DNA from 2 places in the Pseudoneobacillus rhizolycopersici genome. Region 1 is predicted to be linked to the other one. Evidence: riboswitches for the same ligand, from Rfam matches in the RefSeq annotation. Region 1 holds a riboswitch; the other holds the start of a gene.
The links. Region 1 has a riboswitch for lysine ahead of ACX9YW_RS10870 (aspartate kinase). Riboswitches for the same ligand answer to the same signal wherever they lie in the genome.

Region 1 (6,841 bases):
CTTAAAAAACATCTTTAATCTTCCAAAAAGCCTCAGTCCAACTGGGGCTTTTTTCATTTAAAAATTTTCACACCAAGGTTATAATGAAAAAGAATATAAAAAAAGGTGTGGTCAGTCTTATGAATGAAACCATTAAAAATAAACTAACATTACTACCTGACCAGCCTGGCTGTTATCTAATGAAGGACCGCCAAGGAACAGTCATCTACGTTGGAAAGGCGAAAATTTTAAAAAATCGTGTTCGATCCTATTTCACTGGCTCACATGATGGAAAAACATTAAGGCTAGTCAGTGAAATTGAGGATTTTGAGTATATTGTAACTTCGTCCAATATTGAAGCACTTCTCCTGGAAATTAATCTAATTAAAAAACATGACCCAAAATACAATGTGATGCTAAAGGATGATAAAACATATCCGTTTATTAAACTTACATCCGAGCGCCATCCACGGCTCATCACAACGAGACAAGTCAAAAAAGATAAAGGAAAGTATTTTGGACCATATCCAAATGTCCAAGCAGCCAATGAGACAAAAAAGCTCCTCGACCGCATTTACCCATTAAGAAAATGCTCTACCCTACCCGATCGGGTTTGCTTGTATTATCACATGGGACAATGCCTAGCACCTTGCATTCACGATATTAGCGAGCAGCAATACAAGGAATTAACCGACGAAATCACCCGATTTTTAAACGGAGGTTATAAAGAAATAAAAAAAGACCTCACTGAAAAAATGACAGCTGCCGCTGAAGAACTAGATTTTGAACGGGCCAAAGAGTTTCGTGATAAAATTGCCCACATCGAAGCGACAATGGAGAAACAAAAAATTACGATGACCGATTTCACTGATCGTGATGTATTCGGTTACGCGGTTGATAAAGGTTGGATGTGTGTCCAGGTATTCTTCGTCCGCCAAGGAAAACTGATTGAGCGTGATGTGTCGCTTTTCCCAATCTATAATGAACCGGAAGAAGAAATACTTAGTTTTCTTGGCCAATTTTACACAAAAGCGAATCATTTTAAGCCTAAGGAAATTCTTATATCTGAAAAAATAGACTCAAGCATTCTTGAGCAGTTGCTTGAAGTAAAGGTTTTAAAACCGCAAAAAGGATCCAAGAAGGAACTTGTTAAATTAGCGGAAAAGAATGCGAACATTGCCTTAAAGGAAAAATTCTCCCTAATTGAAAAGGATGAAGACCGAACAATCAAGGCAGTTGAAAATCTCGGAAGAGCGATGGGAATCTATACACCGCACCGAATTGAAGCGTTTGATAATTCGAATATCCAAGGGACTAATCCGGTGTCAGCCATGGTTGTGTTTATAGATGGAAAACCCTATAAAAAGGAATATCGAAAATATAAAATTAAATCGGTGCAAGGTCCAGACGATTATGAATCCATGCGTGAGGTGACAAGACGTCGTTATACAAGAGTTCTCCAAGAAAACCTCCCACTACCGGATTTAATTATTATTGATGGTGGTAAAGGGCATATTGAAGCAGTTCGCGAGATCCTCGAAAATGAGCTTGGATTAGATATTCCGCTGGCTGGACTTGCAAAAGATGATAAACACAGAACGTCTCAGCTATTATATGGAAGTCCTTTAGAGGTGGTCCCTTTAAGCAGGACGAGTCAGGAATTCTACCTATTACAACGAATTCAAGATGAGGTCCACCGTTTTGCGATTACATTTCATCGGCAAATTCGAGGTAAAGGGGCGTTTCAATCGCTTCTTGATGAGATTGAAGGAATAGGCGAAAAGCGGAAAAAGGCCCTTCTTAAGCACTTTGGCTCAGTGAAAAAAATGAAGGAAGCCAAAGTGGAGGATTTTACAGAGATCGGCATTCCAACTAATGTTGCCACGGAATTAATAAAGAGGCTGCAAGAATAATGGTTGTCGACAAAAATGGGCTGTGATATAATAAGTGATAATTTAATTAAACACTTTATTAAAGTGGGTAGAGGTGCGAGCCTTAAGAGTAAAAGTTTGGAGAAGATTGAGCTTCTGAGAAAAACTTTGAAAGGAATGTTCGCCGAAGTAAAGAAAGACTCATTACTTTCTTTGCTGGTCTGTGCGTTTAAGAAATGCCAGATTGTCAAGATGAACATAACATCTTGGAGCGCTATCTCAAATTGTTTATTTTCGTATATTTTTACGTCTATAAAAGCAATGGGAGCGCGCCTCTCATTGCTTTTTTGCATGAAGAGGACATATTCATTTCTAACAACATAGAAAGTAGGGAAAATTGTGGGTTTAATTGTGCAAAAATTTGGTGGGACCTCAGTAGGCAGTTCAGAACGAATTAAAAATGTTGCCGAGCGAGTATTAGAAGAAAAGAATAATGGAAATGACGTTGTCGTTGTTGTATCGGCAATGGGGAAAACCACTGACGTATTAGTTTCATTAGCCAAAGAACTTTCAGCCAATCCGTCAAAACGGGAAATGGATATGCTCTTATCAACAGGAGAGCAAGTAACCATCGCTTTACTTTCAATGGCGCTTGCTGAAAAAGGTGTAAGTGCCACTTCGTTTACAGGTTGGCAAGCAGGAATATCAACCGAGTCCGTACATAGCAACGCGCGGATTACGCATATTGATACGAAGGCCATTCAAGCGCAAATAGAGGCTGGACAGGTTGTTGTCGTTGCAGGTTTCCAAGGAATTTCCGAAACGGGTGATATTACGACATTAGGCCGAGGTGGATCTGATACGACGGCTGTGGCGTTAGCTGCAGCGTTAGGGGCAGATAAGTGTGATATTTACACAGATGTAACAGGTGTTTTTACCACTGATCCACGGTATGTAAAGGAAGCACGTAAATTACTTTCCGTTTCCTACGATGAGATGCTTGAGCTGGCAAATTTAGGGGCAGGCGTGTTACATCCGCGTGCAGTTGAATTTGCAAAAAATTATCAAGTGCCATTGGAAGTTCGATCCAGTTTGGAGAGAGTAGCAGGAACAATTATTGAGGAGGAAGCAAGCATGGAACAAAACTTAATTGTACGCGGTGTGGCGTTTGAAGATGAAATTACAAGGGTAACTGTTTTTGGTTTGCCTAATTCATTCACAAGCTTATCAACCATTTTTACCACACTGGCATCGAACCATATTAACGTCGATATTATTATTCAAAGCATAACTTCTGAGGATACGACAAACCTTTCCTTTTCTATAAAAACAGACTCACTGGATGAAACTATAGAAGTGCTCGAGAAAAATAAAGAATTACTAATGTTTGACCGAGTTGAGAGTGAAACCGGTTTAGCAAAAGTTTCGATTGTTGGATCAGGGATGATATCAAATCCGGGTGTAGCGGCAGAAATGTTCGAAGCACTTGCTAAAAACCAAATTCAAATAAAAATGGTAAGTACATCCGAAATAAAAGTTTCTACAGTCGTTGAAAAGGAACATATGTTACATGCCGTACAAGTATTACATGATACATTTGAACTTGCCGGTGCATTTGCGAATGCATAAACCCAAAAACGAGGTGCCCTTCATCAAAGGGCACCTCGTTTTAGTTAGAATAAATCCTTCTGATCCCATCTTACTGTTATTTCAATAATGCCCGCTTTCTTATGTATTTGAACATTTGCCTCTGCGACCATCCTAAGTTGGTTTTCGATTTGTTGGGCTAAAAAACCAGCTTCTAAGCGAAAATGGATATCTTGCTTCAACTTCAGTCTTCTACTAATTAATTCACTCGTCAGTTCAAATATTAATTCATTTTTATGTTCTTTTTTTACTGTTAAAGTTCCCCAAGCGGCTTCGGAAAAAAATGCTGATATTTCATCTAGATTTTGCAATAGATAATTTCTAGCCAGTTGTTTGCCTGCCCAGTATAAGATTTCAGGAGCATCTTTGCCAAGAATATTACTTAAAAGCTCTTCACGAATTAACTCATATCCAAATGAAGGAACCGAAATCTCATGTAACGAAATTTCCTCCTCCATACTTCTTAACTTTTTCACATGTTTCTCCTCTCTTTCTATTATCCTATTATAATCAAAATTTCCTTTAAGTTTGTAAAAAAATTCAACCTTATCCATGAACATTTTTATTATGAACAAAAATAATTATTACTGAATTGGTAAATATTACAGTTCTGAAATTTCCGATAATTATCTTAGCAAAATTATTGTGTAATCGTTTCCTTGACGCTTCAACTTGATGGGAGTAAAATGAATTTGTCACATAATTGTACGAAAAGTGTCGAAACTTTTTCACAGTGATGATAGGTTTATCTTCCATAGAAGGGGAATTTAGGATAGATATACCTAATACTTAATTAACTTTTAATTTTTAAGGGGGGTACATGATGGCAGGTAATCGTGAGTTTTTTAATCGGAGATTGCACTCATTACTAGGGGTAATTCCGGTTGGTTTGTTTTTAATGCAGCATATGATAGTCAATCAATTTGCCACAAGAGGGGAATCGGCTTTCAATAGCGCTGCTAATTTTATGGCAAATCTTCCATTCCGGTATTTATTAGAGGCTTTTATCATTTTCTTACCGTTATTATTCCATGCAATCTACGGACTTTACATCGCTTTTACTGCTAAAAACAACGCAAGTCGCTACGGTTTTTTCCGTAACTGGATGTTCCTATTACAACGTGTTTCCGGTGTGATTACTCTAATTTTTATCACTTGGCACGTATGGGAAACCCGTGTGGCCGCAGCTTTTGGTGCAGAAGTAAACTTTGATATGATGGCAAATATTTTATCAAATCCGTTTATGTTCGCATTCTATGTTGTCGGTGTCATTTCTACAACATTCCACTTCGCGAATGGATTATGGTCATTTTTGGTAAGCTGGGGGATCACCGTATCGCCTCGTTCACAGGTCATTTCTACTTATGTGACTATTGTGATTTTCCTTGCCACATCATTTGTGTTTGTCAGAACACTATTTGCATTTGTTAGCTAATATTATCGATTCTATTGAAATATGAAAGATTTGAGGAAAGTAGGAGTGAGTCACGATGAGTAAAGGTAAAGTGATTGTTGTCGGTGGCGGTCTCGCTGGCCTTATGGCAACTGTCAAAGTTGCAGAATCCGGTACACCCGTTGAATTATTCTCGTTAGTTCCTGTTAAACGTTCTCACTCTGTTTGTGCCCAAGGTGGTATTAATGGAGCGGTTAATACAAAGGGTGAAGGGGACTCTCCTTGGATCCACTTTGACGATACAATTTATGGTGGAGATTTCTTGGCTAATCAGCCACCTGTTAAAGCAATGGCAGAGGCAGCACCTGGAATAATTCATTTATTTGACCGTATGGGTGTTATGTTTAACCGGACGCCTGAAGGTTTATTAGACTTCCGTCGTTTCGGTGGTACGCAACATCATCGTACGGCATTTGCCGGGGCAACAACTGGGCAGCAATTACTATATGCTCTTGATGAGCAAGTTCGCCGTCATGAGGTAGCCGGTCTTGTTACGAAATATGAAGGCTGGGAATTCTTGGGTTCAGTTCTTGATGATGAAGGCATCTGCCGCGGGGTTGTATGTCAAAATCTTAAGACAATGGAAATTAAATCATTTGCTGCAGATGCGGTAATCCTTGCAACTGGTGGTCCTGGGATTATTTTTGGGAAGACAACTAACTCAGTTATTAATACTGGTTCAGCAGCTGCGATTGCCTACCAGCAAGGTGTTTATTATGCAAATGGAGAATTCATTCAAATCCATCCAACAGCCATCCCTGGTGATGATAAGCTGCGCTTAATGAGTGAATCAGCTCGTGGTGAAGGTGGACGCGTCTGGACATATAAAGATGGTAAGCCATGGTACTTCCTTGAAGAAAAATATCCGGCATATGGAAACCTTGTTCCACGTGATATTGCAACACGTGAAATTTTCCATGTTTGTGTGGATTTAAAATTAGGTATCAATGGCGAAAACATGGTTTACCTAGATTTATCTCATAAGGATCCAAAAGAGCTTGATATTAAACTTGGTGGTATCATTGAAATTTACGAGAAATTCATGGGTGATGATCCTCGTAAAGTTCCAATGAAAATTTTCCCTGCTGTTCACTATTCTATGGGTGGATTATGGGTAGATTACGACCAAATGACCAATATTCCAGGGTTATTCGCTGCGGGTGAATGTGATTATTCACAGCATGGTGCAAACCGTTTAGGTGCAAACTCTCTATTATCAGCAATCTATGGTGGTATGGTAGCGGGTCCAAATGCTGTTAAATATATTAATGGATTAGAAAAGAGCGTAGACTCTCTATCTTCTACTGTATTTGATGGCGCCGTGAAACAAGAAGAAGAAAAATGGAATAAGATTATGTCCATGAACGGTACCGAGAATGCGTATGTTATCCATAAAGAATTAGGGGAATGGATGACAGATAACGTAACAGTTGTTCGTTTTAACGATAAACTTCTAAAAACAGATGAGAAGATTCAAGAGCTACTTGAACGTTTTGAGAAAATTAATATTAACGATACGGCTAGATGGAGCAATCAAGGAGCTAGCTTTACACGCCAGTTACAAAACATGCTTCAATTATCACGTGTTATCACACTTGGTGCTTATAATCGTAATGAGAGCCGTGGTGCACATTATAAGCCAGATTTCCCTGAGCGAAATGATGAAGAATTCTTGAAAACAACAATGGCTAAGTTTGTCAATGGTAAGTCTGCACCAGCTTTCCATTACGATGAAGTAGATACTTCGTTGATCAAGCCTCGTAAGCGTGATTATTCGAAGAAGAAGGGAGAGTAGAAAGGTATGTCTGAACAAAAAACCGTAAAATTTATCATTTCACGTCAAGACAGTCCTGATTCTGCTCCTTACACGGAGGAATTCGAACTGGCATAT
Region 2 (6,841 bases), on a different contig from region 1:
TCGATATCTTTAGCTGTTGGTACTCTTGGGTTTGTTGGGGTACAGCCATCATTTAGTGCTGCTTGGCTGATGATTTCTTTAGCCGCTGTTAATTGTTCCGAAGTAATCCCACAGCCTCTCAGATTAGTGGGCATATGCAATTCTTTTTTTAGTAGGTTGATCTGCCCAATGAGGTTAATCATTCCGACTCTAACGTTGGCTGCTGAAAAACCTAATATTTTGGCTAGCTTGGCATATTTTTTGGCAGCCAGGCTAGTATCTAGAAATCCAGGTTGCCCGGCATTGAATTCAATCACAGATGGTAACAAGATCGCATTCATTCGTCCATGCGGGATATGGAACTGGGCGCCGCACACATGAGCAATACTATGATTAATTCCCAATCCAACGGTATTAAAGGCCATTCCGGCTAAGGTTGAGGCATGATGGACCTTTTCCCTTGCCTCCAAATCATTTCCGTCCTTATACGCTCTTGGTAAAAATTCGAAAATCAACCCAATGGCTTTTTCAGCCAAGGCATCGGAAAAGTCATTGGCGTTGATAGATACATAGGCTTCAATCGCATGGGTTAAGACATCTAAACCAGTATCAGCCGTAACAGATGCGGGAACAGATTTAATCAAACTTGCATCAAGGATGGCTTCATCTGGTAAAAGAGAATCGGCGACAAGAGGGTATTTTAATTGCTTAGCTTGGTCCGTAATGACCGAAAAGGCTGTGGCCTCTGTACCAGAACCACTTGTGGTTGGAATCGCAATAAACGTAATATTGCCTTGGTCTTGAAATACTTTTTGCGAGAAGTCCTTCATTGCCTTAGCTGCATCAATGGCCGATCCACCACCAATCGCAATGATGACACTTGGATTAAGCTTATGCATATAGCTAACTCCTGCAGCAACCGTTTCAATCGGTGGGTCCGGTACGATATCACTAAAGATTTGATAGTGATTTCCCTTCTTTTCGATACGGTTGGTCACCTCAGCTATCATCCCCGATTGCTGAATGAAGGGGTCAGTTACAACAAAGATTCGTTCATTTTCTAGGTTATGTAATCGATCTAACGCGTTTTCGCCGATATATATTTTCGTACGGAAAGAGATTTCTTTCATTTAAAATTCTCCTAACAATTGTAATAGAACTAACCAATCTAAATAAAGGTTTCAACCTTACCATACTATAAGGGAAATCTTTCGTCCAACAACATTTTTGTGAATAGGAGAATAGGCTCGCTTCTCTGGAATAAAAGGAAATAAGTGGTGAATACTAACTGCATTATAGAGTGATTCATAACCTTTTGAAGGGGAGCTACACATGTTCTTCAAAAAAAAATCGTCTGCATTCAAACAGAGAAAAACAGAAGTACAAAAAAATGAGAATCACAACCCCATTCCCACTTCAAAAGAGTCGATGTCAAAGGAATTCAAGAATGGGCTTCAAAATAGTGCGGATATCATTGAGAGTGATGTATTAGGTTCGGGCATTACGTTATTTTATCTCAATACCATGATTGATAAAAAAATGCTGCATGAGAATATTATTGATCCAATCAAACAAAATGCCTGTCAAACGATTGAGGAAATGATGGAATATATTTCCGTTGGGCAAGTAGATAAATCAAATGGATTAGATGCGGCGATAAAAGGAACTCTTGACGGAGTTGTCATTATCCATGTAGAAGGGGAAGCAGCAGTCCTTTTGGCTAAGGCTCCCTCTGATATTGGCCGTTCCTTATCAACAGCTCTAAATGAGTCACAAGTAGTTGGACCACAGATAGCTTTTAATGAAAGTTTAATGACAAACATTTCCTTAATTCGAAAATATATCTCAGACCCCAATCTTTCTGTAGAAAATTTTCAAATAGGAAAACGTAGTCATACAACTGTTTCTATGATTCATATAAACGGTATCGCTTCTGAGGGAATGGTAGACATTTTACGCGAACGAATTCAATCGATTGAAATCGATGGGTTAATCGATAGTTCCATATTAGAACAGCTTCTAGAAGATAACTCTTATTCGATTTTTCCGTTAATGGTTTTAACCGAAAGGCCGGATCGGATCTGCGATTGGCTGTTAAAAGGTAAGCTGTGCGTTTTGGTTGATGGAAGTTCTCTTGCGATTGCTTGTCCGCAATCTTTCTTGGAATTTTTTGAAAGCATGGAGGATTCGGATGTCAATTGGCAGGTTGCCTCTTTTCTAAGACTGTTAAGAATAATCGCCTTGTTTCTTTCTGTTTTTTTTACGGCCATTTATGTCGCTGCTTTAACGTTTCACTATGAAGTCATTCCACAAACATTGTTAATCCCACTTAGTGAATCAAGGTCAAAAGTGCCTTTTCCACCTTTGATCGAAGCCTTGTTGATGGAAATGATTATCGAATTACTGAGAGAAGCAGGTGCCAGATTGCCAACAAAAGTCGGGCAAACCATAGGTATTGTCGGTGGTATTGTCATCGGTACAGCGGCAGTAGATGCAGGATTTACCAGTAATATATTAATTATCATCGTTGCGTTAGGAGCTCTTGCCTCATTCGCTACGCCTAATTTTTCGATGGGTAATACAATCCGGATATTGCGTTTCCCGATTATGCTGTTAGCGGGATTTTTGGGGTTTTATGGCATCATGTTTAGTTTTTGTTTTTTGCTCATCCATCTATTGAAACAATCGAGCCTGGGTGTTCCATTTTTAACGCCTTTTTATCCACCGCGTTTAGCTGACTGGAAGGATAGTATCATCAGGTTGCCATATTCTTTTACAAATAAAAGACCCACCCAAACACGACCTGAGGATCCTGACAGGTACGATTCAGAGAAAGCCAAAAAACAAGATTGATTTTTATTAGCGGGTGACAGTATGCAGGTTCAACATCAACCTAAGCCACAATTATTAATCAGTACCTTTTTATTATTTTTTATTATTCATGATATGCAAGTCAGTATCGGTATCCATGGGTTCCAGCGCATTATTTATCAGGAATCAAAGCACGATGCTTGGATTTCAGTCACCCTCTCTGGAATTCTAACGTACATTCTCATCTATGTGATCATCAAAACGTTACAAATTTACGGTTCTTCTGATATTTATGGCATTCAATATGACGTTTTCGGAAATTTGCTTGGGAAATTGATGAATGCCCTTTATATTCTGTATTGTTTAGTCGCCTTTATTGTGATTATGAAGAACTATATTGAAGTCATTCAAACTTGGATGTATCCTCAAGTGCCAAACTGGTTTCTATCAATTTCTTTATTATTACTCGTGATTTATGGTGTCACCGGTGGCATTCGAGTGATGGTGGGAGTCAGTTTTTTTAATATTATTTTCTCGCTTTGGTTGTATGGATTTGTGGGATTTCCCCTTCGCTATTCTGAGCTCCATCAATTTTGGCCCGTGTTGGAAAGTGACCTTCAATCACTCTTAAAAGGGACTTATAAAATGACATTATCGATGATCGGATTCGAAATCCTCTATGTCATTTATCCCCATTTGAAGGAAAAGGACAAGGCTCAGCGTTTTGCTCAAATGGGAAATGCCGCCTCGACGATATTGTATTTAATTCTTATGCTCGTTTCAATTGCCTATTTTGGTTCTGGTCAATTAGAAAGGACGATTTGGCCAACGCTTTCTATATTTAAAATTGTCAAATTCCCTTTTGTTGAGAGAACGGAATATATTGCGATTGCCTTTTGGATGATCATCATCATTCCAAATCTTATGTATTATTTATGGGCTGCCGTTCGAGGCGTTAATCGATCATTTCAAAAAAAGGACTCCCATTTTATTTGGATTTTTTCATTTATCATCTTGATCGTGACACTCTCATTCAACTCACGACAAAACATCAATAACTTTAATGATTATTTTGCAAGGTTTGCATTTTATTATATTTTTTGTTATCCCATCATTCTCTTCTTATTTGTCCTTCTAAAAAAGAAAATCAGAAAGTCGAAGGAGAAACAAACATGATAAAAAAATGGTGTTTTTGTGTAATCCTGATTCCCTTTCTTTTATTGTCAGGATGTGCTGATCCGAAAATTTTAGAAGAAGTTGGCCTTATCACAACCATTGGGTATGATGTTGGAAAAGACGGAACCTATAAGGGAACAGGGGTTGAGTTGAAAATTGAACCAAATGCCAAAACCGATATTATGATAGTAGAGGCTGAAGCTCACACGGTGAGAGGTCTTAATATCAATGCCAATAAAAATACTTCAAAGAGATTGCTATCTGGACAGTTACGCGTCATCTTAATGGGTGAAGAACTTGCCAGTAAAGGGATTATCCATATTGTTGAATCGTTATCAAGGGACCCTTCCATCAGTGATCTTGCCTACGTGGCGATTGTCGAAGGAGAAACCAGAGATTTGTTAAACTTGAAAAGCGAGCAAATTCCTGATATTGGACTTCATTTATTTCGAATGATTGAAAAAGATACGAAAGGTGAGCTCATGCCATCAGCTACCATGCAAGAAGTCATACACGATTATTATTCATTAGGAGTAGATCCAATCATCCCTATCCTAAAGAAAAATGGGAATAAGGGTGTTCAATATACAGGAACTGGGATCTTTAAAGATGATAAAATGGTGGGGAAAATATCGACGAACCAGAGCTTTTACTTTAAATTGATTAATGATAAATATAAATCCGGTAGCATAGAAATGACCATTAACAGTGATTCTCTAAAGTTAAAGCGTCAACATCCAACCGTAATTGTCTTAGATACGATTCATAGTGATAGTGATATCAAGCTGGTGAGCAAAAAGAATCTTGAATATGAGTTAAAAATAAAACTGAATGGCCGATTGCTTGAAACGAACCCTAATATTGATTTTAGTAAAAAAGAGCATATCGAATTAATTGAAAAAGAAGTGTCAAAACAGATGAAAAAAGAGGTCGAAAAATTAATATCTTATCTTCAATCGAAAAATTCAGATGTGATTGGTTTAGGGCAAATCTATCGATCCTCTGTACGTCACTCGAAGCTTACCAATGATGAATGGCATAATATGTTTAAAGATGTAAAAGTTCAAGTCAAAATCGACTTTAACATTATTCGAACTGGGGTAATAGATTAACAGTCAGCCACAGCTTAGGAAAGAGGTCCTTGTACGAAAATTAGTAAGTCAACATAGTACAAGGACCGTGTTCCTTTTCCCCCACCTTTGAGCTTGCTAATAGATTGCTAGGTTGACAGATTGTCTATTTTCATGTAGGCTATAAACAGAAAATTGAATAAGACCTCACTTTTGATTGTGAGGTAGAGGCGCGATATTTAACAGTCTTTAGTGGAGCTTGAGAGGCTTTGATACTAAGGAGAAGGAAATGTCGCCGAAGTGTGTAATATCCTCAGTATTACATGCTGGGTCTGTAGTTAAGAGCTGCAGGACTGTCTCAATAAACACCCTAGTTTATTGAGTTGTGCTATCTCATTTGGGAAAAGAGAGGACTTTAGGGCAACCGTATATCGTACGACCTGAGTTATTCTCAGGTCGTTTTTTATTTGTCCAAAATACAAGAAAAACAGGAGGAGAGACGAACATGAGAAAAATGTCTTTACTATTTTTGATGATGTTGCTATCAGCAATGGTGTTTTTAGCAGGTTGTGGGACAAGCACTAGTTCCAATTCTGGAGCAAAAGAAGATAATACCTTTAAGGTAGGTCTGGAAGCGGGATACGCGCCATTTAACTGGACGCAAAATAATGATTCCAACGGTGGTGTCAAAATTAGCGGTTCTTCCGAATATGCCGGTGGATATGATGTCGAAATCGCGAAAAAAATAGCCGAAGGTTTAGGCAAGGAATTAGTAATTGTCAAAACAGAATGGGATGGCCTTGTACCAGCGTTAACATCTGGTAAAATTGATGCCATTATCGCCGGTATGTCACCGACAGAAAAACGAAAAGAAACGATCGACTTCTCGGATAACTACTATAAATCTAATTTAGTAATGGTTGTCAAAAAAGGTAGCAAATATGAAGGTGCAACATCGATCCAAGATTTCAAAGGGGCAAAAGTAACCGCTCAATTAAATACTTTCCATTACTCTGTCATTGATCAAATTGAAGGCGTCGACAAGAAAACGGCAATGGACAACTTCCCGGCTATGCGCGTGGCTCTTGAGTCAGGAATCATTGATGGCTATGTATCAGAACGTCCGGAAGCGGTCAGTGCATCAGCTGCAAACGAAAACTTTGTTATGGTGGAATTTTCAGATGGATTCCAAACATCTGAAGACGATACAGCTATCGCCGTTGGTTTAAAAAAGGGTAGTGACTTAACAGAAAAAATCAATGAAATTTTAGCCGGTATCTCAGAAGAAGAACAGACGAGCATTATGGATACCGCTATTCAAAATCAACCAGCAGCAGAATAATAATTTGAAGGAAACCGGCTGTATGTATGGGTACAGTCGGTTTTATATAGTAAAGGAGGATAAAAGATGAGTCTTGAATGGGTCATAAAAATCATTTCCGAAAACTGGCCTATGTTCCTTCGTGGTGCTGGTTTAACCCTTTTAATTGCGCTAATTGGAACGGTTTTCGGGGCCGTCATAGGTTTATTAGCAGGTATCATTCGTACTATCCCGATGCCAGATCGTGGTCCTAAAAAAATACTTTTAAAAATAGTAAATGTGATACTTTCCATTTATATTGAATTCTTCCGTGGAACTCCAATGATTGTCCAAGCAATGGTGATCTATTATGGTTCCGCGCTAGCGTTTGGGATAAATTTAAACGTGTTTTTTGCTGCCATCGTGATTGTGTCGATTAATACAGGTGCTTACATGGCCGAAATTGTCCGTGGTGGAATTATTTCCATCGATAAAGGCCAGTTTG

Region 2: it holds a riboswitch for lysine, as region 1 does, so the genes downstream of both, ACX9YW_RS22505 (transporter substrate-binding domain-containing protein) here and ACX9YW_RS10870 (aspartate kinase) in region 1, are expected to answer to the same signal.

The regions. Positions count from the first base shown of each region.
Region 1 covers NZ_JBTOOE010000008.1:102,341-109,181, forward strand. The annotation lists gene trxA (thioredoxin) at 1-18, shown strand, start outside; gene uvrC (excinuclease ABC subunit UvrC) at 120-1,892, shown strand; lysine riboswitch at 1,953-2,135, shown strand; gene ACX9YW_RS10870 (aspartate kinase) at 2,250-3,479, shown strand; gene ACX9YW_RS10875 (YslB family protein) at 3,524-3,973, opposite strand; gene ACX9YW_RS10880 (succinate dehydrogenase cytochrome b558 subunit) at 4,321-4,932, shown strand; gene sdhA (succinate dehydrogenase flavoprotein subunit) at 4,988-6,745, shown strand; gene sdhB (succinate dehydrogenase iron-sulfur subunit) at 6,752-6,841, shown strand, end outside.
Region 2 covers NZ_JBTOOE010000046.1:1,315-8,155, reverse strand. The annotation lists gene ACX9YW_RS22525 (1-propanol dehydrogenase PduQ) at 1-1,109, opposite strand, end outside; gene ACX9YW_RS22520 (spore germination protein) at 1,312-2,832, shown strand; gene ACX9YW_RS22515 (GerAB/ArcD/ProY family transporter) at 2,854-3,966, shown strand; gene ACX9YW_RS22510 (Ger(x)C family spore germination protein) at 3,963-5,078, shown strand; lysine riboswitch at 5,254-5,435, shown strand; gene ACX9YW_RS22505 (transporter substrate-binding domain-containing protein) at 5,542-6,378, shown strand; gene ACX9YW_RS22500 (amino acid ABC transporter permease) at 6,445-6,841, shown strand, end outside.